3 regions of the Rhodobium gokarnense genome follow, and region 1 is predicted to be linked to each of the others. Evidence: predicted binding sites of a transcription regulator. Region 1 holds the regulator's gene; each other region holds the start of a gene.
The links. The regulator PhoB, encoded in region 1, activates phosphate uptake and scavenging genes when phosphate is short. The targets are predictions, from matches to a motif close to TGTCATNNANCTGTCAT.

Region 1 (10,134 bases):
CCTCGATGTCGCCGAACGGCACCTGGTCGAAGCCTTCCACGCGCGGGCCGAAGCCTTCCAGATATTTGGCCTGGCCGCCGGCGGCGATGGCGCCGAGGGTGCGGCCGTGGAAGGCGCCCTCGAAGGTGATCAGCCGGTAGCGCTCCGGATTGCCGGTGACGAAGTGGTAGCGGCGCGCGGTCTTGATCGCGCCCTCGATCGCCTCGCTGCCGGAATTGGTGAAGAAGACGCGGTCGGCGAAGCTGGCCGCGCACAGGCGCTCGGCCAGGCGCTCCTGGTCCGGGATGCGGAAGACGTTGGAGACGTGCCAGAGCTTTTCGGCCTGGCCGGTCAGGGTCGCCACCAGATGCGGATGGGCGTGGCCGAGGCCGTTGACGGCGATGCCGGCGGCAAAATCCAGATAGCGGGTGCCGTCGGAGGCCTCCAGCCAGACGCCCTCGCCTCTCTCGAATGTGAGATCGGCCCGCGCATAGGTGGGATAAAGCGACGTATTCGACATGGGTACCGTCCCCGGGTGCCGAAAACCCCGGCACCAACGTTTTAGGGCGCCGCGTTTCCGGTTGTCCGGTCGGCGCCCTTCGCGTTTCGGTAGGCGCGCGTATTGTCGCGGGCCGACCGGCTCCTAAAACAAACAGTGCCGCCCAAATCGGCGGCACGGATTCAGAGTCTCTTAGAGCCGAATTCCGGTGTTTTGTCAATTGTCCGGCGTGTATACGCAATCAGCCGGAGTTGCTGAGCCGGGTTCGAATGATGGGGAAAACTCCTCGAAGGTCGACGGCCATGGCGGCCGCAGACTTGCCAGAAATACACGCGATATAGTAGCTTTCGGTGAAATCGATACGATATCTCGTGCGGCGGACTTAAGTCTTTGGTTGTAGGGCGTTTCCCTTTCGCAGGCCTTGGGCCAGCGTGAGGCCGGGGAAGGAGTCCAACCGATCCGCCGCCGAAAATGAGAACAGGAGAAGGCGGATGTCCTGGACTGACGAACGGGTAGAACTGCTGAAGAAATTGTGGGCCGAGGGGCTGAGCGCCAGCCAGATCGCGTCCGAACTCGGCGGCATCACCCGCAATGCGGTGATCGGCAAGGTGCACCGGCTGGGGCTGTCCGGCCGCGGCAAGACCACCGCGCAGCAGCCGAAGGCGCGCAAGCCCCGCGCCACCAACACGGCACCGGCCCGGCCGCGCCCGACGCGCAGCGTCGGCAACACGGCGCTGAAGGCCGACTACGAGCCGGCGCCGAGCCCGGTGGTGGTCGCCCGGCCCGCGCCCGTGCACGAGCTTGAGATCCCGCCGGAGGAGCGTGCGACGATCCTCAGCCTCAACGAGCACCGCTGCAAGTGGCCGATCGGCGATCCGACCCGCGAGGATTTCTATTTCTGCGGCCGGCACAAGGAAGCCGGAAAGCCCTATTGCGACCATCACGCCGACATCGCCTACCAGCCGGTCGGCGACCGTCGCCGCGACAGGCGCTCCAACAAGGACTAGGCGCTCTCCGTCTTGCCGGCTTGAAAGCCGCAAAAAAACGCCGCCGGAGATTTCGGCGGCGTTTTTTGTGGTCGGGCTTTTGCCGGCGCTTTTGGTTTTTCAGCGGGCGGGCGCGAACTGGTCGTTGAAGGCGTAGCCGGCGCCGCGCACGGTGCGGATCGGATCGCGCACCTTGCCGCGATTGATCGCCTTGCGCAGGCGCCCGACATGGACGTCGACGGTGCGCTCGTCGACATAGACGTCGTGGCCCCAGACGCCGTCGAGGAGCTGCTCGCGGCTGAACACGCGCCCCGGCGACTGCATGAGGAATTCCAAGAGGCGGAACTCGGTCGGCCCGAGATGGATCTCGCGGCCGGAGCGGCGCACCCGGTGGGTTTCCCGGTCGAGCTCCAAATCGCCGGCCTGGAGCACCGTCGACATGATCTCCGGCTTCGTGCGGCGCAGGATCGCCCGCACCCGGGCCATCAGCTCCGGGATGGAGAACGGCTTGACGACGTAGTCGTCGGCACCGGTGGCAAGCCCGCGGATGCGCTCGGCCTCCTCGCCGCGCGCCGTCAGCATGATGATCGGCAGTTGCCGCGTGTTGTCCCGGTTGCGCAGGCGGCGGCACAGTTCGATGCCGGAAATGCCGGGCAGCATCCAGTCGAGCAGCAGCAGGTCGGGCTGGGCCTCGCGCAGGCGGATTTCCGCCTCGTCGCCGCGGGCGCAGGTCTCGACCGCATAGCCTTCCGATTCCAGATTGTACCGCAGCAGAAGGTTGAGCGCTTCCTCGTCTTCGACGATCAGAACCTTGGGCATGGCATGTCAGACGCGTTGCATTCGCTCAATCGTTGGCGGCCGGATCGAAGTCCAGCGAGGTCGTGCTGGTCAGGTCGTCCTTGACCCGCTCGTCGGAAAGCTGCTGGCCGGTGACGAGGTAGTGGATCGTCTCGGCGATGTTGGTGGCGTGGTCGCCGATGCGCTCGATGTTCTTGGCGCAGAACAGGAGGTGGGTGCACTGGGAGATGTTGCGCGGGTCCTCCATCATGTAGGTGAGGAGTTCGCGGAACAGCGAGGTGTAAAGCGCGTCGACCTCCTGGTCGCGGTCGCGGATCTGGGCCGAGGCGGCGATGTCGCGGGCGGCATAGGCGTCGAGCACGGCCTTGAGCTGGGTCATGGCGAGCTCGGCGATGTGCTCCACGCCGTGGGTCAGCGACTTGGAATTGAACTGGCCGTCGATGGCCAGCGCCCGCTTGGCGATGTTCTTGGCGAGGTCGCCGACGCGCTCCAGGTCGCCGGAGATGCGCAGCACGGCAACCGCCTGGCGCAGGTCCAGCGCCATCGGCTGGCGCCGTGCGAGCATGATGATCGCCTTTTCCTCCAGGTCCCGCTGCATCTGGTCGAGCCGGATGTCGGTGCGGATGACTTCCTGGGCGAGCTCGGCGTTGTTGCGTGCCAGCGCGGTCACGGCGTCGTCGACCAGGCGCTCGGCGAGGCCGCCCATCTCGGCGATGCCGGCGGCAAGCTCCTGGAGTTCCTCGTCGAACGATTTGACGATGTGTTCGGACATGAGAGTGCTTCCCCTTGGGCGTTGCCTAGCCGAACCGGCCGGTGATGTAATCCTGGGTCCGCTTGTCGTGCGGATTGGTGAAGATATTGTCCGTCGGCCCTTCCTCGACAAGCAGTCCGAGATGGAAGAACGCGGTGCGCTGGGAGACCCGGGCGGCCTGCTGCATGGAGTGGGTGACGATGACGATGGTGTAGTTCTCGCGCAATTCGTCGATCAGCTCCTCGACCTTGGCGGTGGCGATCGGGTCGAGCGCGGAACACGGCTCGTCCATCAGGATCACTTCCGGGCTGACGGCGATGGCGCGGGCGATGCACAGGCGCTGCTGCTGGCCGCCGGAAAGGCCGGTGCCGGGCGCATCGAGCCGGTCCTTGACCTCGGCAAAGAGGCCCGCCTTCTGCAGCGCGGTGACGACGATCTCTTCCATGTCGGTCTTGGTGCGGGCGAGGCCGTGGATGCGAGGGCCGTAGGCGACGTTCTCGAAGATCGACTTCGGGAACGGGTTCGGCTTCTGGAACACCATGCCGACCTTGGCGCGGAGCTGCACCGGATCGACCTTGGCATCGTAGATGTCCTCGTGGTCGATCTCGATCTTGCCCTCGACCCGGCACACGTCGATGGTGTCGTTCATGCGGTTGAGGCACCTGAGGAAGGTGGACTTGCCGCAGCCGGACGGGCCGATGAAGGACATCACCGAATTGGCCGGGATGTCGACGTCGACATCCTTGATCGCGTGGTTCTCGCCGTAGAACACCTGCACCTTGCGGGCGACGATCTTCGGCTCGACGGCGGGCGACATCTTCGGCTGGCCCGAGATGGCAGCCTCGTCGACATGTGTCAGTTCGTTCATCGGTCTGCCCTTTCGTTACTACCAGCGACGCTCGAACCGGCGACGCAACACAATGGCGAGGATGTTCATGGCCATGAGGAACACCAACAGGATGATGATGCCGCCCCAGGCCCGTTCGTAGAAGGCCGGATCGGCGCGCTTGGCCCATTCGTAGATCTGCGCCGGCATCGCCGAGTTCGGCGCCAGGAAGCCGTCGCCGAGGCCTTCGGGGAAGTTGGAGGCGATGAAGCCGACCATGCCGATGAGCAAGAGCGGCGCGGTTTCGCCGAGCGCCTGGGCAAGGCCGATGATGGTGCCGGTCAGGATGCCGGGCATGGCCAGCGGCAGCACATGGTGGAAGATCGACTGCATCTTGGAGGCGCCGACGCCGAGCGCGGCGTCGCGGATCGACGGCGGCACCGCCTTCAGCGAGGCACGGGTGGAAATGATGATCGTCGGCAGTGTCATCAGCGTCAGCACCAGGCCGCCGACAAGCGGCGCCGACTGCGGCAGATGCGCGAACTGGATGAAGACGGCAAGGCCGAGAATGCCGAAGACGATCGAGGGGACGGCGGCGAGGTTGGAGATGTTCACCTCGATGAGGTCGGTGAACCAGTTCTGCGGCGCGAATTCCTCAAGGTAGATCGAGGCGGCGACGCCGATCGGCAGCGACAGCAGGAGCACGACCAGCATCATGAAGAAGGAGCCGACCATGGAGGCGCCCATGCCGGCCTGTTCCGGCCGGGAGTCCGAGGCGTCGGTGCCGAGGACGAATTCCCAGTTGAAGGTCTTGGTGACGATGTCGGCCTTGCGCATCTGGTCGACGAGGTCGAGATGGGCGGCGTCGAGATTCTTGTCGTGGACGAGGTCCTCGCGCTTGACCCGGCCCTTCAGGTAGCCGTCGACGCGCGAGGAGGCGACGAAGTCGAAGGTGACGGTGCGGCCGATCTGGTCGGGATTGGCAAGCACGAACTCGCGCAGGGTCGCCGCGGCGCCGGACGACATCATCTTCTGCAGGCCGCGGTCGTCCATGTCGGTGTCGATGCCGGCCTTGGACAGGGCGGCGCGGAAACCGGTGTTGATGATCGCGCGGTATTTGGAGGTCTTGACGACCGATTTCTCGGCCGCCTCGATCGCCGTCCTGTCGAGCCTCACCGGAACCTGGATGAAGGTCTGGGAAAAGGCGCCGAGGCCGTTGGACAGGATCGCCCAGAGCAGCGCGACGAGGAACAGCAGGCCGATGACGACCGCCGAGACGCCATAGGCCTTGAAGCGCGCCTCGGCGCGGTTGCGCTTCTTGGTCAGGGCATCGACGGCGAGCAGCGAGGATTTCTTCCTTGCCGGTTCCGAAATCGGGGAGCGGAGGGTGGCGTCGGTCATTCGTACTGCTCCCGGTATTTGCGCACGATGTAGAGGGCGGCGATGTTCAGCAACAGGGTGACCACGAAGAGCGTCATGCCGAGGGCGAAGGCGACGAGCGCCTCCGGCGAGGCGAAGTCCGCATCACCGGTGAGCTGACTGACGATCTTGGCGGTGACGGTGGTCATCGCCTCCAGCGGATTGAGGCTGAGGCGGGCGGCGGCGCCGGCGCCGAGCACCACGATCATGGTCTCGCCGATGGCCCGCGAGGCGGCGAGCAGGATGGCGCCGACGATGCCGGGCAGCGCCGCCGGCAGGATGACCTGCTTGACGGTCTCCGAATGGGTGGCGCCGAGGCCGAGCGAGCCGTCGCGCATCGCCTGGGGCACCGCATTGATGATGTCGTCGGAGAGCGAGGAGACGAAGGGGATCAGCATGATGCCCATGACGAAGCCGGCGGTCAGCACCGAGGACGCGCCCTGCATCCAGTCGACGCCGAAGAGGCCGCCCTGGCCGAAGGCATCGACCAGCAGCGGGCCGACGGTCAGCAGAGCGAACAGGCCGTAGACGATGGTCGGGATGCCGGCAAGCACCTCAAGCAGCGGCTTGGCGAAGGAGCGCACGTGCGGGCCGGCATATTCGGACAGATAGATCGCGGCGAACAGGCCGATCGGCACGGCGACGGCCAGCGCGATGAAGGAGATGTAGAGGGTCGCCCAGATCAGCGGCACGATGCCGAGTTCCGATCCGCCGCCGAAGCTCGGGCTCCAGGTCAGGCCGAAGAAGAAGTCGGCGGCCGGATAGACGCGGAAGAACTCGATGGTGTTGAAGATCAGCGACAGGACGATGCCGAGGGTCGTCAGGATGGCGATGGAGGCGGCCGAGAGCAGGATCCAGCGCACGACCCGTTCCACGACGTTGCGGGCGCGGAAGTCGCGGTGGCTGCGCAGATAGGCGAAGGCGAGGCCGGCGATGCCGAAGCCGACGACGACGATGAGCCGCAACAGGGCGCCGGTGCCGGCAAGCTCCCGGTAGCGCTGGGCGGCGCGCAGGGTCTCGGAATTGACGTCGGAGCCGAGCGCGACGCCGACGTCTCCGAGGCGGTCGCGGACGTCGGTGAATTCGGTGCGGATCGAGCCGGCCTGGTCGGCGGTCATGGCGCCGGCCTCGACGGCCGTATCGAGACCGTCGGCGACGCGCTTGACGTCGCTCATGACGAGGTCGAGCGAGCTCTTCTCGATCGAGGCCTCGGAGATCATCGAGGCGACCTGGTTGTGGATCACGATCGGCTGGACGATGAGCCAGGCGACAAGGACCAGAAGGGACGGAATCAGCACCATCAGCGCTGCGTTCCATCCGTAATAGCTCGGCAGGGAATGCAGTTTCTGCATGTCGCCGCCGGCTGAGCCGAGAGCCCGGCTGCGGCCAAGGACATAGCCGACCGCGGCCAGTGCCAGAAGCACCAAAAGAATGACGGAAAGGGACATGGGGAGGACCACCCTCGGCGGGGACAGGAACTTGAGGAAGGGCGGCGGAGGCCGCCGCCCTTCAAGCCGTGGGCTGGATTAGTTGCCCATGGTGGTTTCGGCGGTCACGGCTTCCTGAGTCTGGGCGAGCTCGGGATCGGCGACCAGGCCGTACTGGGCAAGCGGGCCGCTCGGGCCGGCGATCTCGTCGGAGACGAAGAACTCGGCATATTCCTTGAGGCCCGGAATGACGCCGATATGCGCCTTCTTGATGTAGAAGAACAGCGGCCGGGACACCGGATACTCGCCGGAGGCGATCGTCTCGGTGGACGGGGTCACGCCGGACATGGTGGCAACCTGCAGCTTGTCGGTGTTGTTCTCGTAGAACGCCAGACCGAACACGCCGATGCCGTCCTTGTTGGAGTCGATGCGGGCCAGCGTCTCGGTGTAGTCGCCGTCGATGTCGACCGACAGGCCGTCGGTGCGCAGCGCCATGCATTCCTTCTCGGCAGCCTTGCCGTCGCCGCCGGCGGCTTCCTTGTAGGCCTCGATGTCGCCGGTGGCTTCGCAGCCGGCAACGATCACCTTCTCTTCGAAGACTTCGCGGGTGCCGTGCTTGGTGCCCGGAACGAAGGCCATGATCGGCTGGGCCGGGAAGTCCGGATTGACGTCCTTCCAGGTCTTGTACGGGTTGTCGACGATCTTGCCGTCGACGACGACCTTGGCGGACAGGGCCTTGTACCAGTCAGCGGGGGTGAAGGAGAAGGACGGGCCGTTGATGTCCGAGGCGAAGACGATGCCGTCATAGCCGATGCGGACCTCGATGATGTCGGCAACGCCGTTCTCGGCGCAGGTCTTGACTTCCTTGTCCTTGATCTTGCGCGAGGCGTTGGCGATGTCGATGGTGTTCTCGCCGACGCCGGTGCAGAACTTCTTCAGACCGGCCGACGAACCGCCGGACTCAACAACCGGGGTCGGGAAATCGGTGTTCTCGCCGAAGGCCTCGGCAACGATGGAGGCGTAAGGCAGAACGGTGGACGAGCCGGCGATCTGGATCTGATCGCGGGCCTCAGCGGCACCGGTGGCGAGCACGCCAGCGATGGCGAACGCGGCGACACTTGCATAAGTGTTGAATTTCACGTGACCTCTCCCTGTGATGTGTAGGTCGTCTGAAGGGGGTTGTGTGATGAATGACCGCGGCCGGGGGCCGCGTCACCGATCGGCACGCTAATGGCGCCACGCGAACGTTCTATGACTCTTGAATGACTGTTTGATGACAGTTTAGTCAATTGATTATTCTAACTATTTATTCGGCTTTGGAGTCGGCGCCCGGAATTTTCGCCCGCGCCATGCGAACTGTGAACACGGCGCCCCTGCCCGGAGCGTTGTCGACCGTCATGTGGGCCCTGTGGCGGTTGAGAATATGCTTGACGATGGCAAGGCCGAGACCCGTCCCCTTCTTCTCCCGGCTCGAGGCGACGTCGATCCGATAGAAGCGCTCCGTCAGCCGCGGCAGGTGCTCGCGGGCGATGCCGGGGCCCCAGTCGCGCACCGAGACGGTGACGAAGCCGTCGCCGCCGGCGATGTCCTCCGAGACGGCCGAGACGCGCACCCGCTCGCCGTCGCTGCCGTATTTGATGGCGTTCTCCACCAGGTTCTCGAACACCTGCACCAGCTCGTCATGGTCGCCGCGCACGACCAGCGGGGTGTCCGGCAGGTCGGTCTCGATGGCGACCCCGAACTCGTTCGCCGACGGCGTCAGCGCATCGACGACGTGGTCGACGACATCGTGGAGGTCGATGAGGGTGTCGGGCCGGACATGGGCGCGCATCTCGATCCGCGACAGGGACAACAGGTCGTCGATCAGCCGCGACATGCGCGCGGCCTGGTCGTTCATGATCTGCAGGAAGCGCTCCTGGGCGCCGGGATCGTCGCGGGCCGCGCCCTGCAGGGTCTCGATGAAGCCGCTGAGGGAGGCGAGCGGCGTGCGCAGCTCGTGGCTGGCATTGGCAACGAAATCGGCGCGCATGCGCTCCAGCCGCCGCTGTTCGGTGAGGTCGCTGACGACGACGAGGATGAAGCCGTCGCGCAGCGCGGCGCGGCCCGTGTCGGCCGGGGCGAGGCCGACCCGCGTCACAAAGGCCTCCAGCCAGCGCTCGGTCGGCACCTTTTCCGACCAGCGGATACGCTCCGGCGGCTCGCCCGCCGAGACCCGGTCGATGGCCTCCAGGACGGAGGGAATGCGCAGCCGGAAGGACAGCGGGTCGCCCGGCCGCACCGGGCCGAACATCTGCTGCGCCTCGTCGTTGACGTAGCGCACGATGCCGCGGCGGTCGACCAGGAAGCCGGCCTGGGGCAGCGCCTCGACGATCACCTTCATGCCGGTGTCGGGCCACAGGCCCCGGGCGCGCTCGCCGCGCGCCGCCAGCCGGTTGACCGCCCGCTGGCGCGGCATCACGGTGGCGGCGAAGAGGACGGCGGCAAAGGCGCCGAGCGCATAGGCCACCGGCACCTCGTGCAGGAACACGAGCCAGGCGAGGATGGCGGCGACGACGGCGAGCACCCAGCGATCCTCGACCAGGCGCTGGCGCGCGGCATGGGCCACCGGCACGCTGACCGGCGCCGGCGCGTCGATGCGGTCGCGGTCGCTCATGCGTCGTTCCCGTTATCGTTCTTTGCGTTCCGGCGCACTGCCGTTTCCTCCGATGCCGCCGCTTCGCCCCGGGACAAGCCATCCGCGGCTGCGGTTTCGCGCGGGCCCCCGGGTTGCTACACTTTTCCGACTCACCGCGCCTTTGCGATCGCACCATGAAGCCAGCGCACGACGACAACATGAAGAACGACAGTCAAAAATCTACGGCATTGTATACGGATTTCGACCTCGACGATCCTGAGCTGCCTAAAAAAATCAGGAAGGCGGCGTTCTCGTCCGGCGGCTATCCGCACGACAAGAAGCTCGACAGCGACACCTATGATGACGAGCTGGAGGCCCTGCAGATCGAGCTGGTGAAGGCGCAGGCCCATGCCCGCGAGACCGGCGCCCGGGTGGTGATGCTGTTCGAAGGGCGCGATGCGGCCGGCAAGGGCGGCACCATCAAGCGCTTCGTGGAAAACATGAACCCGCGGTCCGCGCGGGTCGTGGCGCTGCCCAAGCCCACCGAAAAGGAGCTGGGCCAGTGGTATTTCCAGCGCTACGCCAACCACTTGCCGACGAGCGGCGAGTTCGTGCTGTTCGACCGGTCCTGGTACAACCGGGCTGTCGTGGAGCGGGTGATGGGGTTCTGCACGGAGGCGGAGAGCGAATCCTTCCTGCGCGAGGTGCCGCGCTTTGAGGACATGCTGGTGGAGGCCGGCATCCTGTTCATCAAATACTGGCTCAATATCGGCCGGGAGATGCAGCTCGTGCGCTTCCACGAGCGGCGCCACGACCCGCTCAAGATCTGGAAGCT
Region 2 (10,134 bases), 310 kb from region 1:
CGGCGACGAGTTCGCGATAGGCGTTGAAGCCTTCCGGCAGGTTCTGCAGGCCGATCAGCGCGGCCAGCAGCGGCCCGGTGGGGTCGCCCGTGGCGAACAGCGCGCCGAGGGCGAGCGCCTCCGGCAGGAAATCGGAGACCATGGCGACGAACTGCGCCTTGGAGCCGCCATTGCCGGAGATCATCCGGTCGAGCCAGAAGAAGGCGAGCCCGCCGGCCGCGAACGCCGCCACCGAGGCCGTCGCCGGCAGCTTGTCGATGCCCTCCGGCACCAGCACGAAGGAAATCGCGGCAAGCAGCACGCCGCCGCCGAAGGCGATGACGGAATGGCGGAACTCCTCCTCCAGCCAGTTCGGCCGGATGCGCTCGACGACGGCAAGCCAGGCGCCGAGCGGGATCATGGCGCCGGCAAGGGTGGTGCAGAGAATCGCAAGATGAAGCTGGGTCATGGCGACAAGGATAGCCCAAGCGGGAGCCGGATTGGACCGGTGCCGGCCCGGCCGATTGGTGCCGCCGCGGGCCGTCGTCTTGCCCCGACCCATATCGCGTTCAAACCGGTGCCGACCCGTGCACTTTTTCGCTGTGTGCAGCAAGGCCCCGCTACACGTATGCAATACCTTGCGGGAAATAGATAATTAGAAATCAATGCCTTGAATGATTTCCGGGCCGTTCGGATTTATTTTCATTCCAATGTCATGAAACTTTTGAATCCGCCATTTAGGAGACATCCATAGAGCGTTCACCCGCAGCGGGCGGCCGGAAGCCTCCGGGCGATGCCAGACGGCATCGGCCCGGCACGGGCGACCATGCGCGGTCGGGGCGTGCCTTCGGTCACATGACAGAACAAGACCTTCAACAGGAGCTGAGGATGTCTTCCACCACCGACAACAAGCCGACCTTCGACGAGTTCGACGAGATCAACAATCCGCGGCCCGACGAGTGCGATTTCGACCGCATCGTCGACACCGCGATCTCCCGCCGCGGCCTGATGACCGGCGTCATGGCGTTCGGCAGCTTCGCCGCGCTCGGCTCGCTGGTGCCGGCCGGCGCCCGCGCCGCCTCCGACCGCTTCGCGTTCACCCAGATCCCGACCAGCACGGAAGACGCGATCATGGTGCCGGAAGGCTACAAGGCCGAGGTTCTGGTGCGCTGGGGCGATCCGCTGTGGTCCGACGTTGCCGACTTCGACCACGCCACCCGCGGCAGCGCCGAGACCCAGGCCCGCGCCTTCGGCGACAACACCGACGGCATGCAGACCTATTCGATCGACGGCCGCACCATCCTCGTCGTCAACAACGAGTACACCAACACCGACATCATCTGGGGCAACCGCGAGGGCGGCAAGGCCGAGACTGACGACGACATCGCCAAGGGCATGATGGCGCACGGCATCTCGATCGTCGAGATCGCGCCCGAGGGCGGCAAGTGGGGCATCGTCAAGGACAGCCCGTACAACCGCCGCATCACCCCGAAGACCGAGATGACGTTCACCGGTCCGGCCGCCGGCCACGACCTGTTGAAGACCGACGCCGACCCGTCCGGCACCACCTCCCTCGGCACCTGGAACAATTGCGGCTCGGGCCCGACCCCGTGGGGCACGTATCTCACCTGCGAGGAGAACTTCAACGGCTACTTCTCGGCCTCCGCGGAAGGCTGGGAGCCGACCCCGGAACTGGATCGCTACGGCATCTCTGCCGCCGACTGGGGTTATGGCTGGGCGAAGATCGACGAGCGCTACGACGTCTCCAAGCATCCGAACGAGCCGAACCGCGCCGGCTATGTCGTCGAGATCGATCCGCGCGATCCGAATTCCACGCCGAAGAAGCGCACCGCGCTCGGTCGCTTCAAGCACGAGAACGCCGAATGCGTCGTTGCCAATGACGGCCGCATCGTCGTCTATCTCGGCGACGACGAGCGCGGCGAGTTCGCCTACCGCTACGTCTCCAACGGCGTCTTTGCGCCGGGCGCTGATACCGACAGCCTGCTCGACGACGGCACGCTCTACGTCGCCGTCTTCAGCGACGACGGCACCGGCAAGTGGGTGGCATTGACGCCGGAGACCACCGGCATGGCGAGCCAGGCGGAGGTCTGCATCCATACCCGCCAGGCCGCGTCGGCCGTGGGCGCCACCACCATGGACCGTCCGGAGTGGATTTCGGCCAACCCGAACGCCCCGGAAGTTTATATGGCGCTCACCAACAACAAGAACCGCGGCAAGAAGCCGAATGCCGGCGGCGACGAGACCCCCGTCGGCGGCCCGAACCCGCGCGAGGCCAACAATTACGGCCAGATCGTGCGCTGGCGCCCGGACAATGGCGACCACACCGCCGAGGGCTTTTCCTGGGACCTGTTCGTGCTGGCCGGCAACCCGACCGTCCATTCCGACGCCTATGGCGGCTCGGACAACGTCACCAAGGACAACATGTTCAACTCGCCGGACGGCCTGCAGTTCGATTCGAACGGCGTCCTCTGGATCCAGACCGACGGCAACTACTCCAACGCCAAGGATTTCGAGGGTCAGGGCAACAACCAGATGCTGGCCGGCGATCCGGTCACCGGCGAGATCCGCCGCTTCCTGGTCGGCCCGAAGGAGTGCGAGGTCACCGGCCTCACCTGGACGCCGGACCGCCGCACCATGCTGGTCGGCATCCAGCACCCGGGCGAGCGCGGCGACAGCCACTGGCCGGAAGGCGGCGACAGCGTTCCGCGCTCGGCCATCATTGCCGTCACCCGCGAGGACGGCGGTCTGATCGGCTGATTTTGCTCAAAGGATTGCCGGCGGCGGGCTCTGCCCTGCCGCCGGTCCATTGTCCGGCCGGTCCGCCCCGGTCGGCTGTATCGAGGGGTGCGTCATGCTTCAGGGACTGACACGCCGGCGCGTGGTTGCCGGCCTTGCCGCCTTGTTCGCCGTCGTTACGGGCAACCGGCGAGCGCTCGCAAGCGCGCCGACGAAGACCGTCCGCCTGCAGAAATGGCGCTGCACCAACCAGGACTGCGATCCCTACATCTACGATCCGTCCCTCGGCGACATCAACATCATCGACGAGGCCAACCCGATCCCGCCCGGCGTTGCCTTCGAGGACCTGCCCGACGACTGGATCTGCCACATCTGCGGCGACCCCAAGAGCCACTTCATCGCCCTCAACGAATGGGTCGAGGTCGACGTGCCGGCCTGAGGGCAGGGCTTGCGCACAAAGTGCCCGAGGGAAAGGTTGCCGTCATTGCGAACGAGCGAAGCGAGTGCGGCAATCCAGGGGCCGCATGCCCTGAGCAAGCGGCTCTGGATCGCCGCGTCGGCGACCCAGGCTCGCGTCACGCGCCGCTGCCCGTCCTTCGGACCCTCGCGATGACGTTTCCTTTTCGTCGTCGCCGAAAAAGGAACGCGCCCGCCTGCCCAAAAAACTGCCGTCACCCCGGCCCCCGAGCCGGGGCCTAATGCCCCTGTCCATACGGTACGCCGCCGATTGGTGGAACGGGGCTTTGGCTCGGTGGGAGGCCGCGCCGAGGCTTGAAGCTGCATACCGCGCGGAAAGGGCAATGGGCCCCGGGTCTCCGCTTCGCTCCGCCCGGGGTGACGGGAGAGGGTGGGGCGACGCATGAAACCCTGGAAGTGCGCGCCGGCGCCTTTGCGCCGTCAAGCCTCGCGCGGCGTTTGAGCGCCAGGAGCTAAGCCGCCGCGACGCCGTCCAGGAAGCGGTCGACGGCGGCCTTCAGCCGTTCGGCCTGCTGGTCGACCTCGCTGGAGGCGGCCAGCACCTGGTTGGCGGATTCGTTGGTCTTGGTGGTCGCCGAGGAGACCTCGTCGAGGCTCTGCGACACCGTGCGGGTCCCGTCCGCCGCCTGCTGGGCGTTGCGCGAGATCTCGCTCGTCGCCGAGCCCTGTTCCTCGACGGCCGAGGCGATCGAAGCGGTGTAGGTGTTGACGTCGACCATGGTCTCCGAAATCTGCGTGATCGCCTCCACGGCCTCGGTCGTCGAGGACTGGATGCCGGCGATCTGGTCGGAGATCTCCTTTGTCGCCTTGGCGGTCTGGGTGGCGAGCGCCTTGACCTCGGAGGCGACGACCGCGAAGCCGCGGCCCTGTTCGCCGGCATGGGCCGCCTCGATGGTGGCGTTGAGGGCGAGGAGGTTGGTCTGCTCGGCGATCTCGGAGATCAGGTTGACGACCTCGCCGATCTTCTGGGAGGCCTCCGACAGCGAACGGATTTTCTCTGAAGTCGCCGCCGCATTGTTGGTGGCGGTCTCCACGATGCCGGAGGTGGTCGAGACCTGGCGGGCGATTTCGGCGATCGAGGCGGTAAGCTCTTCGGCCGCCGCGGCGACGGTCTGCACATTCTGGGAGGCGTCCTGGGAAGACATCGTCGCCGAGGATGCCTGGCGCGACGTCGATTCCGCAACGCCGTTGAGGGTCTCGGCCGAGCGCTGCATCTGGTCGGCGTTGACCGCGACGGAGGCGAGCACTTCCTGCATTTCGACGCGGAAGTCGGCGATCAGCCTGTCGACCGCCTGCTGGCGCTGTTCGCCGGCAAGGTGGCTCTGGTGCTGTTCTGCCGACAGCCGGCGGTTCTCCACCGCATTCTCCCGGAACGTGCCGATCGCCCGCATGAGCTGGCCGACCTCGTCCTTGCGGCCGTCATTGCCCACCGCGACGTCGAGGTCGCCCTCGGCCACCCGGCGCGTCACCGCGGTGAGCGACGACAGCGGCCGTCCGATCAGCAGCCACAGGGCGCCCATCAGTGCGGCGGTAAAGACCAGAGCAAAGAGCGCGACGGCACCGATCAGCGTGCTGGCGTTGCCGGCGGTCTCCGTCGCGCCGACGGCGTTGCGGTTGGCCAGCCGGGCGATCATGGTCGAGACGATTTCTTCCTGTTCGTCGGCCTTTTCAAGGGCCGCATCGAGCTTCTGGCGCGAGGCGGTAAGGGCGGCGAGCGAGGCTTCGAAGGAACCCGTGACCGGGCCGACATCGACCTTGGTCATCGCCTTGATGGCGCCGCCGAGGCCTTTGAGGAGGCCGAGCGTGTTGTCGAGGGCTTCGCGGTGCGCCTCGGTCGGCTCGGCCCGGAAGGCCCAGACACCGCCGTTTGCGGTCTGCGCGGCATTGGCGAAGGTCTCGCCCACATGGGCCCGGGACATCGCCCCGCGGGCCTCCTGGTCGATCTTTTCCATGTCGGCGCGGGTCTGGTCGACAAAGGCGAAATAGGCGAGCCGCAGCTTTTCCGTATCGCCGGCGATGACGCCGAGTGCTGCGCGCGCCGCCTTGCGGGCCTCGAGCCGGACGGAAAACCCGCTCGCCCCTTCAAGCGCTTCCAACAGCCTGCCAAGGGTCGCCTCGGCCTTGGTCACGCTGGCATTCAGGTCTGCCGCGGCCGCATCGGCCTCCGGCGACACCGACGCCCCGTAAAGGGTCGCGACCTTTTCCTTCAGGATCTTGAAATCCGCTTCCGCCGCCTCGCGGTCGGCGACCTTGTTGGTCTGGAAAAAGGCGGAATAGGTCAGGAGCGTCTTCAGCGCGGCTTCGGTCGCCTCGCTGGCGACGATGGCCAGCGACTGGGTCCGGTCGACCACTGCGCGCTGGCTGGCCTGGCGGTTCCGGAGCTCCGTTTCCGTCTGCTTGGCGTCGGTCTTGATCTTGGTGCCGGTATCGCGCAGCGCCGCCGCCGATTGCGTCATTGCCGCCGAATTTTCGTCGATTTCACGGACGGCGTTTGCGAGCACGGCAAACGATCCGGCGAAGCTGTCGAGCGCGGCGAGCGCCGTATCGATTTCCGCATCGCCGGACGCTGTCTCCCGCAATCCGCCTTTCACACCGTCGAGCGTCGCCGTCACCTTTTCCGCGATCGCGTCGTCGGGATGGGAGATGAACTGCGCCTTCAGCCGGCTGACCGTGTCCATGCCGGCAAGGGCGTTGGTCAGTCCACGCCCGGCATAGACCGAGCCGCCCAGCGAACTGACGCTGTACATGCCTGCAGCGGCGATGACGACGGTCAGAAGGATGGTGCCCGCGGCACCGAGTGCGAGCTTCGTCTTGATCGACATGTTGCGGAAGATATGAAGCATTTTTCGACCTTGCGCATAAAGATAGCTCTACTTTTAAGTATCTGGAGTTAAGAAAGTCTGAGAGTCCGGAGTCATCGCGTCCGTTCGTCTGTTTTCAGTGGGTGAATCCAAATAATACGAAAGGGAGAGTATTTCCGTCGATCCCGTCTACACAATTTACATCGTAGTTATAAACATCCCGGGATGTGTTCAAGGTGGCGGCGGCGTTCCTGGCGCCGGTACGCCGTCTTCAATATTTCGTGCAGAGCCTTTGCAGCGCGTGGTCGGAAGGTTGTCAAAGGCGTACTCTTGGTTGTGAAAACCCCCCACAGAAAAGGGGGAACACCCGGGAGGAATCCATGCACGACAACACTCAGCGAATGCCGCCGGTGGTCTTGGTAAAGCCGCCTGTCCAGAAAGCGCGAACCCTGGCAGAGGACGGCCGGGAGCTGTCGCCGACGATGGGAGAGCGGGTCGTCGACGTCATGCCCGATCCGCCGGACCTGCGCGACCGGTTCTACGAGCCGGCGCTTATCGATCTGAAGCTGAAGCTCGATCCGCCCGAGGGCGTCAAGGTCCTCAACCAGGGCCGGGAGGGTGCCTGCACCGGCTTCGGCCTTGCCGCCGTCATCAATCACCTCAACAGCTTGCGCCGTGGCAACGGCGGCGAGTACCTGCCGGAGCGTGTCAGCCCGCGCATGCTCTATCAGATGGCAAAGCTCCACGACGAGTGGGAGGGCGATGACTATTCCGGCTCGAGCATTCGCGGCGCCCTGAAGGGCTTCTTCCACAACGGCGTCTGCAGCGAGGACCTCGCCCCCTACGATGCCGGTGCGACCAACTGGACGCTGACCAAGGAACAGGCCGAGGCGGCACGCCTCGTCGGCCTTGGCGCCTATTTCCGCCTGCGCCCGGAAATCATCGACTATCACGTCGCACTTAACGAGGTCCGGGTGGTCTATTGTTCCGCCCGTGTGCATCGCGGCTGGGAGAAGCCCCAGGACGGACGCATCGTGCACTCGGCCATTCAGACCGGCGGCCACGCCTTTGCGATCGTCGGTTACGATGCCGAAGGCTTCCTGATCCAGAATTCCTGGGGCGAGAGCTGGGGCGGTTTCGGGGGACGGCCCGGCATTGCCCACTGGTCCTATCAGGACTGGGCCGCCAACGTCATGGACGCCTGGGTGCTGCGGTTGTCCGTGCCGACGCCGAAGGCGTTCGATCTCGTCAAGGCCGCGATCGCCCGCGAGGCCAGCATCGGCGGCGACACCAAGGCATCGCCGCCCAAGCGCTACGAGATCGTCGGCCATTTCGCCAATATCGACGATGCCGCGCTGGTCGAGACCGGGCGCTACGCGACGCCCCTGGAAAGCCTGAAGGAAACGGCGGAATTCCTTGCGGCAAAGGCTGCGGAGACCAGCGCGGCAAAGCGCACTTACGACCACATCCTGTTCTACGCCCACGGCGGGCTCAACACCGAGGACGATTCCGCCCGGCGCATCCACGCCATGAAGGAAGTGTTCAAGCGCAATCGCATCTATCCCATCCACTTCATGTGGGGCACCGGCTTCACCGACGAACTGCTCGACGCCCTTGCCGGCGCCTACCGGAGTTCTGCGGAGCGCGTCGGCTGGGTCGAGGGGTTCCGCGACCGACTGTTCGAAAAGCTCGCCCGCCCGATCGGCCGCGCCGTCTGGAGCCAGATGAAGGAGGACGCGCGCCGCAGCTTCCTGCCGGGCGGCGGCGGCTACCAGGTGATGCAGCTCTTCCTCGACATGAATGCCGGCCTGAAGAAGCCCTTCGGCATCCACCTCGTCGGCCACAGCGCCGGCTCGATCCTGCACGGTCATCTGCTCGACGCGATCCCGTCCATGAAGCTGAAGGGCCCGCCGGTCGCCAGCCTTAGCCTGATGGCGCCAGCGTGCACCACCGAACTGTTCGACAACCTGATCCGCCCGCGCATCGGCAAGAGTTCCAAGGCCGACCACGTCAAGAAGGCGACCATCTACCGCCTCATCGACAGCCGCGAGGAGGACGACACGGTCGGCCCGCTCTATGGCCGCTCGCTGCTCTATCTCGTCTCCAGCGCCTTTGAGGACATCGTCCGCCCGTCGATGGATGTTGCCGCCGGCCAGCCGCTGCTCGGCATGGAGATCTTTTCCGGCGACGTCGGGTCTGTCTCCGGCCTCGACGAGGTCTATGCCGGCCGCCAGAAGAAGGCGAGCGATGCCCGGACCCATGGTGGCTTCGACAACGACCGGGCGACCATGAACCACGTGTTGAAGGCGATCCTCGGCAAGGCCTTCGACCAGCCGAAGGGGTTCCAGCAGCACGAGATGGAGGGGTACTAGGGGAGGGCGGGAGCCAGGAGTTACAGCCCGGCGGCGTCCATCAGCTCGTAGGAAAACGTCACGGCGCGGACGCCGATGGAGCGGAACGCGTAGAACGGCACGGCTGGAACGGAGGCCCGTTCGATCAGGGCAAGCTCGTGCGGGCGCCCGGTCATGAGCTGCGCCACCTGATTGCCCACATAGCCGGACATGGCAACGCCGGAGCCGTTGAAGCCGGCGGCATAGCCGATCCTGTCGGAGAGCATCCCGGCCATCGGCAGGCCGTCCATGGAAAGGGCCACATATCCGGACCAGCGATAGTCGACACCGACGTCGCCGAGCATCGGGAAGATCGTCCGCATCGCCTGTTCCAACCGGCGGGAAGCGGCGGGCGAGTCCACGTGCCCGAGCGCGCCGCGTCCGCCGAAGACGATGCGCCCGTCGACCTTGCGGAACCAGCGCATCATGCGCCTTGTCTCGGTGTAGCTGCGCGCGCGCTTCAAGAGCCGGGCGTCCAGATCGGCGGGAAGCTTTTCCGTTGCGACGATGGAACTGCGGAACGGCACCAGGCTGCGCGCCAGACGGCGCGTCGCGTTGGTGAGCGACGAATAGGCGTTGGTGGCAATGAAGGCTTGTTTGGCGGAGATTTCTCCGCCGGGGATGCGCAGCCGGGCGTCCGTGCCGCTCTCGGAAATGTCGGTGACCGGAGCGTTCGCATAGACCGCGATGCCGCGGGCGCGGGCCGCCGCCCAGAGCCCTTGCAGATAGGCGAGGGGCTGAAGGGCGCCGGCGCGGTCTTGAAGGACGCCGCCAACGAAGCCGTCGCAGCCCGTCTCCTCGGTGACGGCCTCGCGGTCCAGCACATGGAGACCAGTCTCGCCGAGGGTTTGTCCCAACCAGTCGGCCTCCTCGCGGGCATGGTCGAAGGCCGCCTTAGTGTGTGCACATTTCAACGCCCCGACGCGTTGAAATCCGGCCTCTTTCAGGTCGAACCGCTCGATGGTGGCGATCAGGTGGTCGACGCTGGCATTGGCGATGCCGTGCATGCGCCGGGCGGTGTCGAGCCCGTGGCATTTGGCAAGGTCGGTAAAGGCGCGCCGGAACTTCGCCGAGACGACGCCGCCATTGCGCCCGCTGCCGCCGAGCCCGACCGGGCCGGCCTCGAAGACCGCTACGGAAAGCCCGGCATCGGCGAAGGCGTGCGCCGCGTGAAGCCCGGTAAAGCCGCCGCCGACGATCGCCACGTCGCAGGAGATATCCCCCTGCGGTGCGGGACTGTCCTCCATCGCCGGCGCCGTCTCGCGCCACAGCGACTTCGGCGGCGACGGCAGGTCCATCAGGGTGCTCCGAAGATCGTATCGGCGAGGGCCCCAAGGCTCGGCAGCCGAAGGTCGGGCTCGGTGAACGCTTTCGGCTCCGGCGAGGCGCCGTAGCCCGGCTGGTCGTGGCGGCGCTCGATCCAGCACACCGTATAGCCGAGCTCGCGGGCAACGCCGATGTCGTGGTGCTGGCTCTGGGCGACGTGCAGGATCTCGTTCTGGGCATAACCGAACGCGCCCTGGCGGCCGCGGTTGTAGTCGAAAAACCGCGGATCGGGCTTGGCGCACAGGGCCTCGTCGCAGGTCACCGCATCGTTGAACGGAAGACCGAGCCGGTGGTTGTAGGCGCTGTAGGCGGTGCGGTCCGCATTGGTCATGGCGACGAGACGGAACCGGGTGCGAAGCCGGGCGAGGGCCTCAGCGGAATCGTCAAAGGCCGGCCATTCCAGC
Region 3 (10,134 bases), on a different contig from region 1:
GCAACACCACACTCAGTCCGGCCAACGACGATCCGTCTTCGTCCAATGAGTGCCTGCAGGAATTGGATCGATGCACTTATCGGGCAAGCATTGGATCGATCTTCAAACCTATTTATTTGATTTTTTATGATAACAAATTGGTTTGCGGAGGAGACCCCTATGGCCGATTGCGCATTGAAGGGCACAATTATGAGCAAGGCAAGATTGATATAGCCGTCCTAGAAAAAATAGGTGGGAATGACTATTTTGAGGAAAATGAGAAGCGAAAAGTTATTTATCGTGGGGCACTGACGAAACGAATTACCAAGGAGCTTATTATTTGGGAGGGTTATGTTCGAACACCAGACGGCTCCGAGCAACAATCCGCGTACATTAAGCGAAACCGAGAATTCAGAAATATTTTTGCCAACAAATTCGAATCTCCACCTTTCGGCGTATGGGATAAAGAGCTAATTGCGCAAGTGGAAAATTCAGATCTTGAAGATGGATATATTTATTCCTCCAAAGAATTGCATGGTGCATACTACTGTGGAGATGGCGGATGTGAAGCTGAAGGAATTGGCGTTATTGTAAGAAAAGATGAGATCGATCATTTCCTTGCGCGTTTAAAAAAGTCGGGATTACAGTATTTGAGTGTCAAATTTTCTACCGATGACGACAGACTTTTTTGTTATATATCATCATATGGATCCCAAATATACGAACGGATTGCAAAAACACTTGGAATAGAAGATGAACAAGATTTTTACGATGAAACTAACCCTGAAGCTGCAAAAGCTGCGAAAAGCCTAAAAGATGAATTTATTTGCATACATGTAAATGCTGTTCCACTGCATGAACCACACGTGACCATGTCCTTACGCAAATTTCCAGAAGTTTATGCTGCTAGGAGATTGGGTGGAGGAGCTGGAGCTGATGCGATATCGTTTTTTGTTAATGGTCAAACTTTTTTGAGGGATTCAAATTCACTCAACTTTGGGCGAGCTATTGAGGTGTTCGGATCTGCATTGGGCACATACTACCCCAGCTCTTCAAATTATGATATTTCCGACCCCTTTGTTCGAAATAATTCTATTTTTTGGAATGTTAAGGGGCGGCGTGTGGCCTTAGAAAAAAGGAGAAATTTTAGCGTAGCCGAGGCGGCAGAATGGTGGAAGTTAAGGATCCAACTTTTTATCGCTCAAAAGAATTTCCAAGAGTACGTGTTGGTACTGAATCTACCCGAAACACGTGTCACTAATTGGGGTTTCGATTCATTTCCCGTTGATGAAAAATTTGAAAAAGAACTAACGAATGATCCCAGATTTCTTGATTTTCGAGATCGCCTGATTGGGGTGTTGACGAAGGAAATCAACGATCCGGTGTTCATCCCATGAAAATGCACCGGAACAAATTTAAGCTCGAAGCTAGTATTACAATTGTGCTGTCGCACGTTGTAATATTTTTCATCGCCATAATATTCCAAGCGAAATATGGATTCGGCGAACGCAGCGCTTTTGACGTCATGTCGGCCACTATTCCACTATTTGGCTTATTTTTGTCAATTATCATAAAAGATACTATTTCCGGACAATTTGATCTATCGTCTGGCAAAATTATTACCCCACAAATGGTTTGGATTACTAGAATTATTCTTGGATCTTACGTAATCGCTTGCTTGTTAACGTTTTTACTATTTGGGATTCAGAGTATAAAAACACCAGATGAGTTGACAAGTTGGATCGCATCTATTGAGTCCGCTCTTGGCGTTTCACTTGCTATGCTTGTTGATAGCTTGTTCGGTGGAGACCAGAGAAAGAACGATAACGTTAAAATTGACATCTAGTATGGAATATTTTTTATACCTCTTTTCAATTGGAGAATTGTTTCATCGAAAAGAAAAGCACACGCATACTTTGAACCAATTTCAGTTGTACCTTGGCGTTTGACCTGCCTACCGGAGCGGTGACATCTCACGATACCGGTAAGTCTCATCAATGCGATTCCGCTGTCGTGATCTCGTCGAAGAGAGCGCTCGTACGCCACTTCGGCCCGACAGAAACGTATGCGATAAAAGCGCAAGACGGGCAGCGCTTTCGCGCCGCCCGCCGTCGTATCGATCCGCAAAATGAAGGACCGCCCGCCCCTACTTCCCCATGCAATTGGCGTAGTACGTCACCGTCGCCGGCCAGTCGGAGAAGATGCCTTCGATGCCGACGTCCTCAGAAAGGACGTTGAGCAGCTCGTAGATGCGGCCGTCGGACTTGGTGATGTCGTTGATCGGGGTGTAGTACCAGCCGCCGCCGGTCTTCAGGGGGCCGGAGCGCTCAAGGGTCCAGGTGATGATCTTGAGGCCGGCGTCCTTGGCCGCCTTGGCGTAGGCGGAGGCGGCGATTTTGTCGCCGTCGGCGGTGACCAGCATGTTCATGGACGGGGCGAGGTAGTTGACGCCCTCAGCCTTCAGAGCCTTGAAGTCTTCCTTCCAGGTCTTGGAATCCTGCTCGTCGAAGCCGTCGCCCCATTCGACCAGATAGACGGCCTGCTTGCCGAACTCCGGCTCGGCCTTGATCCAGTAGAGGACGTCGTCGAGGTTGAAGGACTGGGCAAAGACGTCGGACGGGTCGACGCCGGCCGCCTTGTACTCGTCGATCATCTTCTGGGCGTAGTCTTCCTGGGAAAAGCCGTCAAACGGCATCTCGACGGCGGGCGACTTCAGCTCCGGGGTGAACTTGACGCCGAGTTCCTTGAAGAGCGCGATCGATTCCGCGTGGGTCATGACGGTGCCGGCGGATTCCGCATAAAGGTCGGTGCGCCAGTTGGCGGTGCCGTCCATATAGGCGTCCACCGTTGTCGCGGTCTTGTCGGCGGCGTCCATCTTGCCCTTCAGGCTCTTGAACTCGGCGAGCGTGATGTCGCTGGTGCGGCATTCGGCGCTCGCCTCGGTCTCGCCCTCGGCCGGCGAAAACGCCTTGGTGCAGTTGGCGGCAAGGTCTGTGCCGAGGATGTTGGTGGTGGTGTGCAGGTCGTTCTGGGCGTGGCGGCAGACGAGCTCCTTGTCCTTCGTAAAGGTCACGTCGCATTCGACGATGCCGGCGCCCATGCGGGCCGCCGCGATGTAGGACTCGCGGGTGTGCTCCGGGAACATCATCGCCGCGCCGCGGTGGCCGATGGAAAAGGCGCTCGGGGCCATCTCCTTGTCGGCGCAGGCGGCGAGCTTGTCCTTCAGCGCGCCGTCCGTCATCTGATCGATGAGGAAAAAGGGGCGCGGGCCGAGTTCGACCGGCTGGGCAATCGCAGCGGACGCAAATGTCGCCGCGGCGGCGGTCATCAGGAGGGTCTTCCAGGTCGTGGTCATCGGGGTATCCCTGAAATGGCGGTGGGGCCTGAATGGCATCTATAGGGCGGCGGGATGAAACCAGAGCCCGGTAACGGAGCCGTGTCAGGTCGATGACGTTCCGGTTACGCCGGGCCCGCTGCGACGGCCTGGCGCAGACCAGGTGGGGGTCTTCAATTCAACACGATCTGGCCGTCGACGCAGTGCCAGCTTCCCGGCGCGATCAGGCGCTTGTGGGCATAGCGCACCGAATGCAGCGCGCCTTCCAGGCTGGTGCGCCAGAACTCCAGGAAGCCGTGCATCTCCGGAAAGTCCGGCGCCAGGTCGTAGTCCTGCCAGACATAGCTCTGCAGCAGCGCCGGGTAGTCCGGCATCCGGTAGAGGATGTGGGCGGTCGTCAGCCCGTAGCCCTTTAGCTGGCGTTCCAGATCGGTTTGGCCCATCGGACACTCCCTTTGCCACAAAAGCGGCTCCAAGCGTGCCCCGGAAAAACGCGCCGTGGCAACCCCCGACCTCGCCGATATCACAATGTTGTCAATTTGTTAGCAGCATAGTCATTTGAGTGCTGTCGGCCGCCGCGGGTAGGATTTCGCCTTCGCCGGGCCAGCGCACACCGCACCGGGGCGCCGCGACAACGATGCCGGCGCTTGCCCTTGGCGCCGATCTCGCCTATCCGACTAGGCGTCCGGGCCTTCGGGGGCCTTGCGGCCGGTGCCGCAGCAGTCAGGAGTCTTTGCCAGATGGTTCGCGTCCGCGGCCGGTTCATCCTTTCCCTTTCCTTCGCCCTCGGCCTTGCCGCCTGCAGCGGCGCCACCCCGCCGGAAGGCATCGGCCCGATCGGCGGCGACGTTCCGGACAACGCCTTTTCGGAAACCAACCCCTATACCGGCGCCGGCTACGACACGCCGCTGCCGACGCCGATCATGCAGTTCACGGCAACGACCGCCGGCCCGCTCGGCACCGATCCCGCCTATTCGAGCCGGGAACTGCAGGCAAAACTGCCCGGCTTCGAGACCGCGACCGCAGAGACCGCGCGCGAGAACGGCGTCGCCAACACGCTCGTTGCGCTCCATGACGGCCAGCAGGTGCTGCAGCTCTTCAAGGGCTCGGGCGGCAAGGTCTCCGAAATCCATGCCGCCAGCGGCGTCGTTGCCGGGCCCGCGGGCGAACAGGTCGGCATGACCTTCCGCCAGGCCGGCATGAGCCGGTCGAGCTGCCGGGTCGGCCGCAACCTCTGGCGCGGCATGGCGGTGTGCCCGTCGAAGGGCGCAAAGAACGTCACCCTCGTCTTTGCCCTTCCCGGCTATCGCGGCCCGTTCGACCGCATGCCGCCGGAGGGCAAGATCGGCGATGCCGTCCTGCAGCGCTTCGTGTGGACCCCGACCAGCTAGCAAAGGTTCCCATGGCCGACCCCGCGCCCGCAAAGCCGATGGACGGCACCGATATCGACGCCATGGCCGAGCGGCTGCGCGCCGGCGACCGGGCCGCGCTCGCCCGCGCCATCACGCTCGTGGAATCGCGCCGCCAGGACCACCAGCAGCGCGCCCATGCGCTGCTGCAGGCCGTGCTGCCGGACACCGGCAAGGCGTTCCGGGTCGGCATCACCGGCGTTCCGGGCGTCGGCAAGTCGACCACCATCGACATGCTCGGCGCCAATCTGACGGCCGCCGGCCGCAAGGTGGCGGTGCTCGCGGTCGATCCCTCCTCCACCCGCAGCGGCGGCTCGATCCTCGGCGACAAGACGCGGATGGCCCGGCTCGCGGTCGACCCCGACGCCTTCATCCGCCCCTCCCCCTCCGCCGGCACGCTCGGCGGCGTCGCCGCCAAGACGCGGGAATCGATGCTCCTTTGCGAAGCCGCAGGCTTCGACGTGGTGCTGGTGGAGACCGTCGGCATCGGCCAGTCGGAGACGGCGGTTTCCGAAATGGTCGACTTCTTCCTCGTCCTGATGCTGCCGGGGGCCGGCGACGAACTCCAGGGCATCAAGAAGGGGATTCTCGAAATCGCCGACATGATCGCCGTCAACAAGGCCGACGGCGAGGGCAGGAAACGGGCGGAGGCGGCCGCCGCCGACTACCGGGCAGCCCTCAACATCCTCGCCCCGCGCGACCCGAACTGGACGCCGCCGGTGATCACCGTCTCCGGGCGTGCCAACGAAAATCTCGACGGCCTGTGGCAGCAGATCGAAACCCACCGGGAAAAGATGACGAGGCTCGGCACCTTCCAGGACCGGCGCCGGACCCAGCAGGTGAGCTGGATGTGGTCGATGCTGGAAGACCGCATGATGGCCTCGCTGAAAAACAATCCGGCAACCGCGGAGCGGCTGCCGGAGCTGGAAAAGGCGGTGCGCGAGGGAAAGGTCTCGGCGAGCTTTGCGGTGGATGAGATCAGCGGCCTGATGAAGCTTTAGGTTTTCGCTCACGGGGTTTGTTTTCGCTCACGCCAGGCTCGCTATCGCTCGCGGCTCCGCGGTGGCGGCGCATAAGCGCCGGCGGCCGGTCGGCCTTGCGAGCCCTGCGGGCTCGGTTTCTATGTCTCGCGGCCGGGCGTTCGCTAACGCTCACTGGCCTCCGACGGGGCCTCGCATTCGCTCGGGCGGCCGGTCGGCCTTGCGAGCCCTGCGGGCTCGATGAACGTCGCACCTCACTCAGCCGTCATCCCGGGCGGAGCGAAGCGGAGACCCGGGACCCATTGCCCCTCTCCACACAGCGGCCCGCCGCGGAGCCTTTCGCGCCATCGATGCGCGCTCATGCCCGGTCCGGCCTGCAACCGCCATACCGCGTTGACAGGGGCAATAGGCCCCGGGTCTGCGCCCGGGGTGACGACTGAACATGTGGCGAAGCGAGTGGAAAAACCGCCGCCGTCATTGCCAGTGAGCGAAGCGAGCGTGGCAATCCAGCGCTACGCGCTCCGGGCAAGCGGACCTGGATCGCCGCGTCGGCCTTGCGGGCCCTCCGGGCTCGATGAACGTCGCACCTCACTCACCCGTCATCCCGGGCGGAGCGAAGCGGAGACCCGGGACCCATTGCCCCTCTCCACACAGTAGCCCGCCGCGGAGCCTTTCGCGCCATCGATGCGCGCTCATGCCCGGTCCGGCCTGCAACCGCCATACCGCGTTGACAGGGGCAATAGGCCCCGGGTCTGCGCCTGGGGTGACGGCTGAACATGTGGCGAAGGAAGTAGAAAAAACCGCCGCCGTCATTGCCAGTGAGCGAAGCGAGCGTGGCAATCCAGCGCTACGCGCTCCGAGCAAGCGGCTCTGGATCGCCGCGTCGGCCGTACGGCCTCCTCGCGATGACGACGAAGCCCTATCGCTGTGTCCCGTCAAACACCTGACCCTACCGCCCCGACAGGATCGGATCCTCCAGCACCACCGCGTTCTCGCTGAGGAAGTGGCGCAGCGCCATGACCAGGTGCCAGGCGTGGCGGTCGTCGCCGCGGGCAAGGGCGTCGCGGATGTCGTCGGCGATCATGTTGCGCACCGCCTCCACCCCGCGGTCCCTGTGCATCAGGTAGTTGCCGAGGGCGGCGGCGGCGATTTCCGGGATGTGTTCGTGTTCGGCAATCGCCAGGATCTCGTCTTCGTCGAGACCGCTGAGGGCGATGCAGTCTTCCAGCGAGATCATCTCTCCCTCCACGTTTTTTCTTTTCTTCATCCTCATATGGGTGCTGCGGCGCTGTTTTCGATGCGGTTCATGCGCGGAAACACTTGGTTTTTCTGCGGCTTATCGACGCCGAAACGGTGATCCGGCTCAGGATTCCCTCCGTTCACCTTTGCGTTTCAAAACGAAACGGGAGCGCAGGCACGGGGCTTGCTGAGGTCCTTGCAGACACAGAGCCCGTTTGCAGGACGCTTCATGCTGGACCGCCGATCGTTTCTGACTGCCGGCGGCGGATTTGCCGCCGCTGCCCTTGCCCCCGCCGCGCCGGCGCGGGCCAACATCGAAGTCGCCGAACTGCGCGGCTCGCTCGATGCGTCCCATTTCGGCGCACGACCCGGCGCCGTCGACGACCAGAGCCGCATCCTGCAGATGGCGATCGACCAGGCGACGCGCGAGCACCGGCCGCTGTTCATCCCGCCGGGCCGCTACCAGGTCTCCAACCTCACCCTACCGGACGGCGCGCAGATCGTCGGCATTCCCGACGAGACGCAGCTCGTCTACCAGGGCGGCGGGCATTTCCTCCTCGGCGAGAAGGCCGAGCGGCTGTCCCTGGAGGGCATCGTCATCGACGGCTCCAACCGGCTGCTGGAAGACTACGCGCCGGGCCTCGTCCACTTCATCGACGTGGAGCGGGTGACGATCGCCAACTGCTCGATTTCCGGCAGCGCCATGAACGGCATCTCGCTGCATCGCTGCGGCGGGCGCATCGAGCGCTCCACGGTCTCCGGCGCCGGCCAGGCCGCGATCCAGACCATGGAGGCCAAGGGCCTTGCGATCCGCGACAACGTCGTTACCAACTGCGCCAATGGCGGCATCCTCGTCCATCGCTGGACCGAGGGCGACGACGGCACGCTCGTCACCGGCAACCGCGTCGAAGAAATCTACGCCCGGGACGGCGGCACCGGCCAGAATGGCAACGGCATCAACGTCTTTCGCGCCCACAATGTGATGGTCGCCAACAACCGGGTGGCCAATTGCGCGTTTTCCGCGATCCGCTCCAATGCCGGCTCGAACGTCCAGATCACCGCCAATAGCTGCCTGAAGTCCGGCGAGACGGCGATCTATTCGGAATTCGCCTTCGAGGGCGCCGTCATCTCCGACAACATCGTCGACGGCGGCGCCAACGGCATCTCCGTCGTCAATTTCCGCGAGGGCGGCCGGCTCGCCACCGTCTCCGGCAACCTCGTGCGCAACATGTCGACCATCGGCCCCTACACGTCCGAGCCGCCGGGCTTCGGCAGCGGGATTGCTGCTGAGGGCGACACCACCATCGCAAACAATGTGGTGGAGAACGTGCCGCTCTTTGGCCTGGCGCTGGGCTGGGGCCCGCACATGCGCAATGTCACAGCGACCGGCAATATCGTGCGCAATGCCAAGGTCGGCATCGCCGTTTCCGTCGTCGACGGGGTCGGGCCGGCGGTCGTTGCCAACAACATTCTGGAAGAGACCGCGGACGGCGCCATCATCGGCTTTCGCTGGGCCGATCGGGCGAGCGACGACCTCGTGGACGGCGGCGGCGACGCCTTTGCCGGCCTCACCGTTGCCAACAATGTCGCGCGCTGAAATCCGCCGTTCCGCGCCGCCTCGGTCAACCGCCCGTTACCGCCACTGCCGAAAATTGCGGCAAATTAACCGGACTTTCACGGCAGCCACCGTATAAAGGTCCACCTTCAACCGTCGGCGCGCTCCGCCTGCGCCAGGATCCGTGGACGATGCACCAGACGACGCTTGCCCGCAGCACCTTGAGCTGGACGGCGTATCATTCGCTCGCCGACTGCGCCGCGCTCTGGTGCGACTTCCAGAAGCGCGCGATCCGCACGCCCTACCAGCGCTTCGAATGGCTGAACAGCTGGATGGAGACCTTCGGGCGGCGCGACGGCACCGAGCCGCTGATCCTCGTAGGCTTTGAGGGCGACAATCCGCGAATCCTGTTGCCGCTCGCCGTCGACCGGGAACTCGGCGCACGGCGCCTCACCTGGCTCGCCGGCGACTGGTGCGACTACGCCATGCCGCTGATCGCCCCGGAACTGGCCGAAGCGCTGACGGATGGCGACGTCGCGGCGATCTGGCGAACCGTCGCGGAGATCGCCGACGGCGCCGATTATCTGCTGCTTGAGCGGCAGCCGCTAAACCTCGGCGACTTCGACAACCCCTTCGCGCGCTATGATGCCCGGCCCTTCACCTCCAAGGCCTATGCGCTTCGCATCGGCGGCGACTGGGAGAGCTTCTACGAGCGCATGCACAGCACCAAGTCGCGGCGGCGCCTGCGCGACAAGGAAAAGCGCATCAAGCGCTGCGGCGAGATCGCCTTCCGCAGGCTTTCCGGCGCCACCGAAATCCACGGCGCGGTCGGCGAACTCCTTGACTGGAAGGTGGCGCAGATCCTGGAGCGCGGCGCCTTCAACCCGTTCGACGACACCACCAGCGACATGTTCCTTGCCCATGTGCTGACGAGCGCGCCGGAGTTCGTCCGGTTCTACGCGCTGGAGGTCGGCGGCAAGATGGCCGCGGCGGCGATCGGCCTCGTCGACGGCAAGACGATCTCCATCTTCCAGCTCGCCTACGGGCCGGGTCCCTGCGCGCGCTATTCGCCGGGCCGTATCCTGATTCACAAGGTGATGAAGGCGGCGATCGAGGAGAAGCTGGAGATTTTCGACTTCTCGCTCGGCGACGAAGGCTACAAGCTGGATGTGTGCGACATCCATGTGGAGATGATGCAGACCTCGCACGCCATGACCGCGAGCGGCTGGCTGCCGGCGACCCTGCACACCGCCAAGAGCATTGCCAAGCGGCGGGTCAAGGCCTCCGAACGCCTGACGGCGGCGACCTTCGCCGTCAACCGCGCCGTCCACCGGCTCGGCTTTTCCGCGGTCGGGCGCGTGCGCAGCGACATCGATCCGGAACCGCCGACCACGAAGGCGCCGGTCAGCGCGCAATCCTAGACGACCTTGATCGGCGACGACGGACCGGCATAGTCTTGGTCCGATGGACGGGTTTGCGAAGAGCCCGGAGCGAGGCGGCGCCGGAGATCATTTGCCCCAGGCTGAAGACATCGAGGAGCTGCTTTCGCGGACCGCGCTCGGCGACCGGGACGCCTTTCGCCTGCTCTACGTGCACACCTCGGCGAAACTTTTCGGCGTTTGCCTCCGTTTGCTGAAA

Region 2: a site for PhoB is predicted at 691-707, ahead of M2319_RS04905 (PhoX family protein). Genes of this name have one in related genera too.
Region 3: a site for PhoB is predicted at 3,416-3,432, ahead of M2319_RS11375 (glycerophosphodiester phosphodiesterase family protein). Genes of this name have one in related genera too.

Annotation. Positions count from the first base shown of each region.
Region 1 covers NZ_JAOQNS010000002.1:190,918-201,051, reverse strand. The annotation lists gene M2319_RS03690 (aspartate aminotransferase family protein) at 1-499, opposite strand, end outside; gene M2319_RS03685 (GcrA family cell cycle regulator) at 970-1,485, shown strand; gene phoB (phosphate regulon transcriptional regulator PhoB) at 1,585-2,283, opposite strand; gene phoU (phosphate signaling complex protein PhoU) at 2,309-3,034, opposite strand; gene pstB (phosphate ABC transporter ATP-binding protein PstB) at 3,060-3,830, opposite strand; gene pstA (phosphate ABC transporter permease PstA) at 3,900-5,240, opposite strand; gene pstC (phosphate ABC transporter permease subunit PstC) at 5,237-6,706, opposite strand; gene M2319_RS03655 (substrate-binding domain-containing protein) at 6,785-7,825, opposite strand; gene M2319_RS03650 (ATP-binding protein) at 7,992-9,338, opposite strand; gene ppk2 (polyphosphate kinase 2) at 9,518-10,134, shown strand, end outside.
Region 2 covers NZ_JAOQNS010000002.1:502,144-512,277, forward strand. The annotation lists gene M2319_RS04900 (ZIP family metal transporter) at 1-448, opposite strand, end outside; gene M2319_RS04905 (PhoX family protein) at 868-2,757, shown strand; gene M2319_RS04910 (rubredoxin) at 2,852-3,175, shown strand; gene M2319_RS04915 (methyl-accepting chemotaxis protein) at 3,666-6,056, opposite strand; gene M2319_RS04920 (C1 family peptidase) at 6,395-8,386, shown strand; gene M2319_RS04925 (NAD(P)/FAD-dependent oxidoreductase) at 8,407-9,702, opposite strand; gene M2319_RS04930 (HAD-IA family hydrolase) at 9,702-10,134, opposite strand, start outside.
Region 3 covers NZ_JAOQNS010000005.1:361,296-371,429, forward strand. The annotation lists gene M2319_RS11365 (hypothetical protein) at 1-1,376, shown strand, start outside; gene M2319_RS11370 (hypothetical protein) at 1,373-1,825, shown strand; gene M2319_RS11375 (glycerophosphodiester phosphodiesterase family protein) at 2,126-3,334, opposite strand; gene M2319_RS11380 (usg protein) at 3,487-3,756, opposite strand; gene M2319_RS11385 (DUF1131 family protein) at 4,054-4,704, shown strand; gene meaB (methylmalonyl Co-A mutase-associated GTPase MeaB) at 4,716-5,723, shown strand; gene M2319_RS11395 (hypothetical protein) at 6,652-6,939, opposite strand; gene M2319_RS11400 (TIGR03808 family TAT-translocated repetitive protein) at 7,171-8,538, shown strand; gene M2319_RS11405 (GNAT family N-acetyltransferase) at 8,688-9,917, shown strand; gene M2319_RS11410 (sigma-70 family RNA polymerase sigma factor) at 10,009-10,134, shown strand, end outside.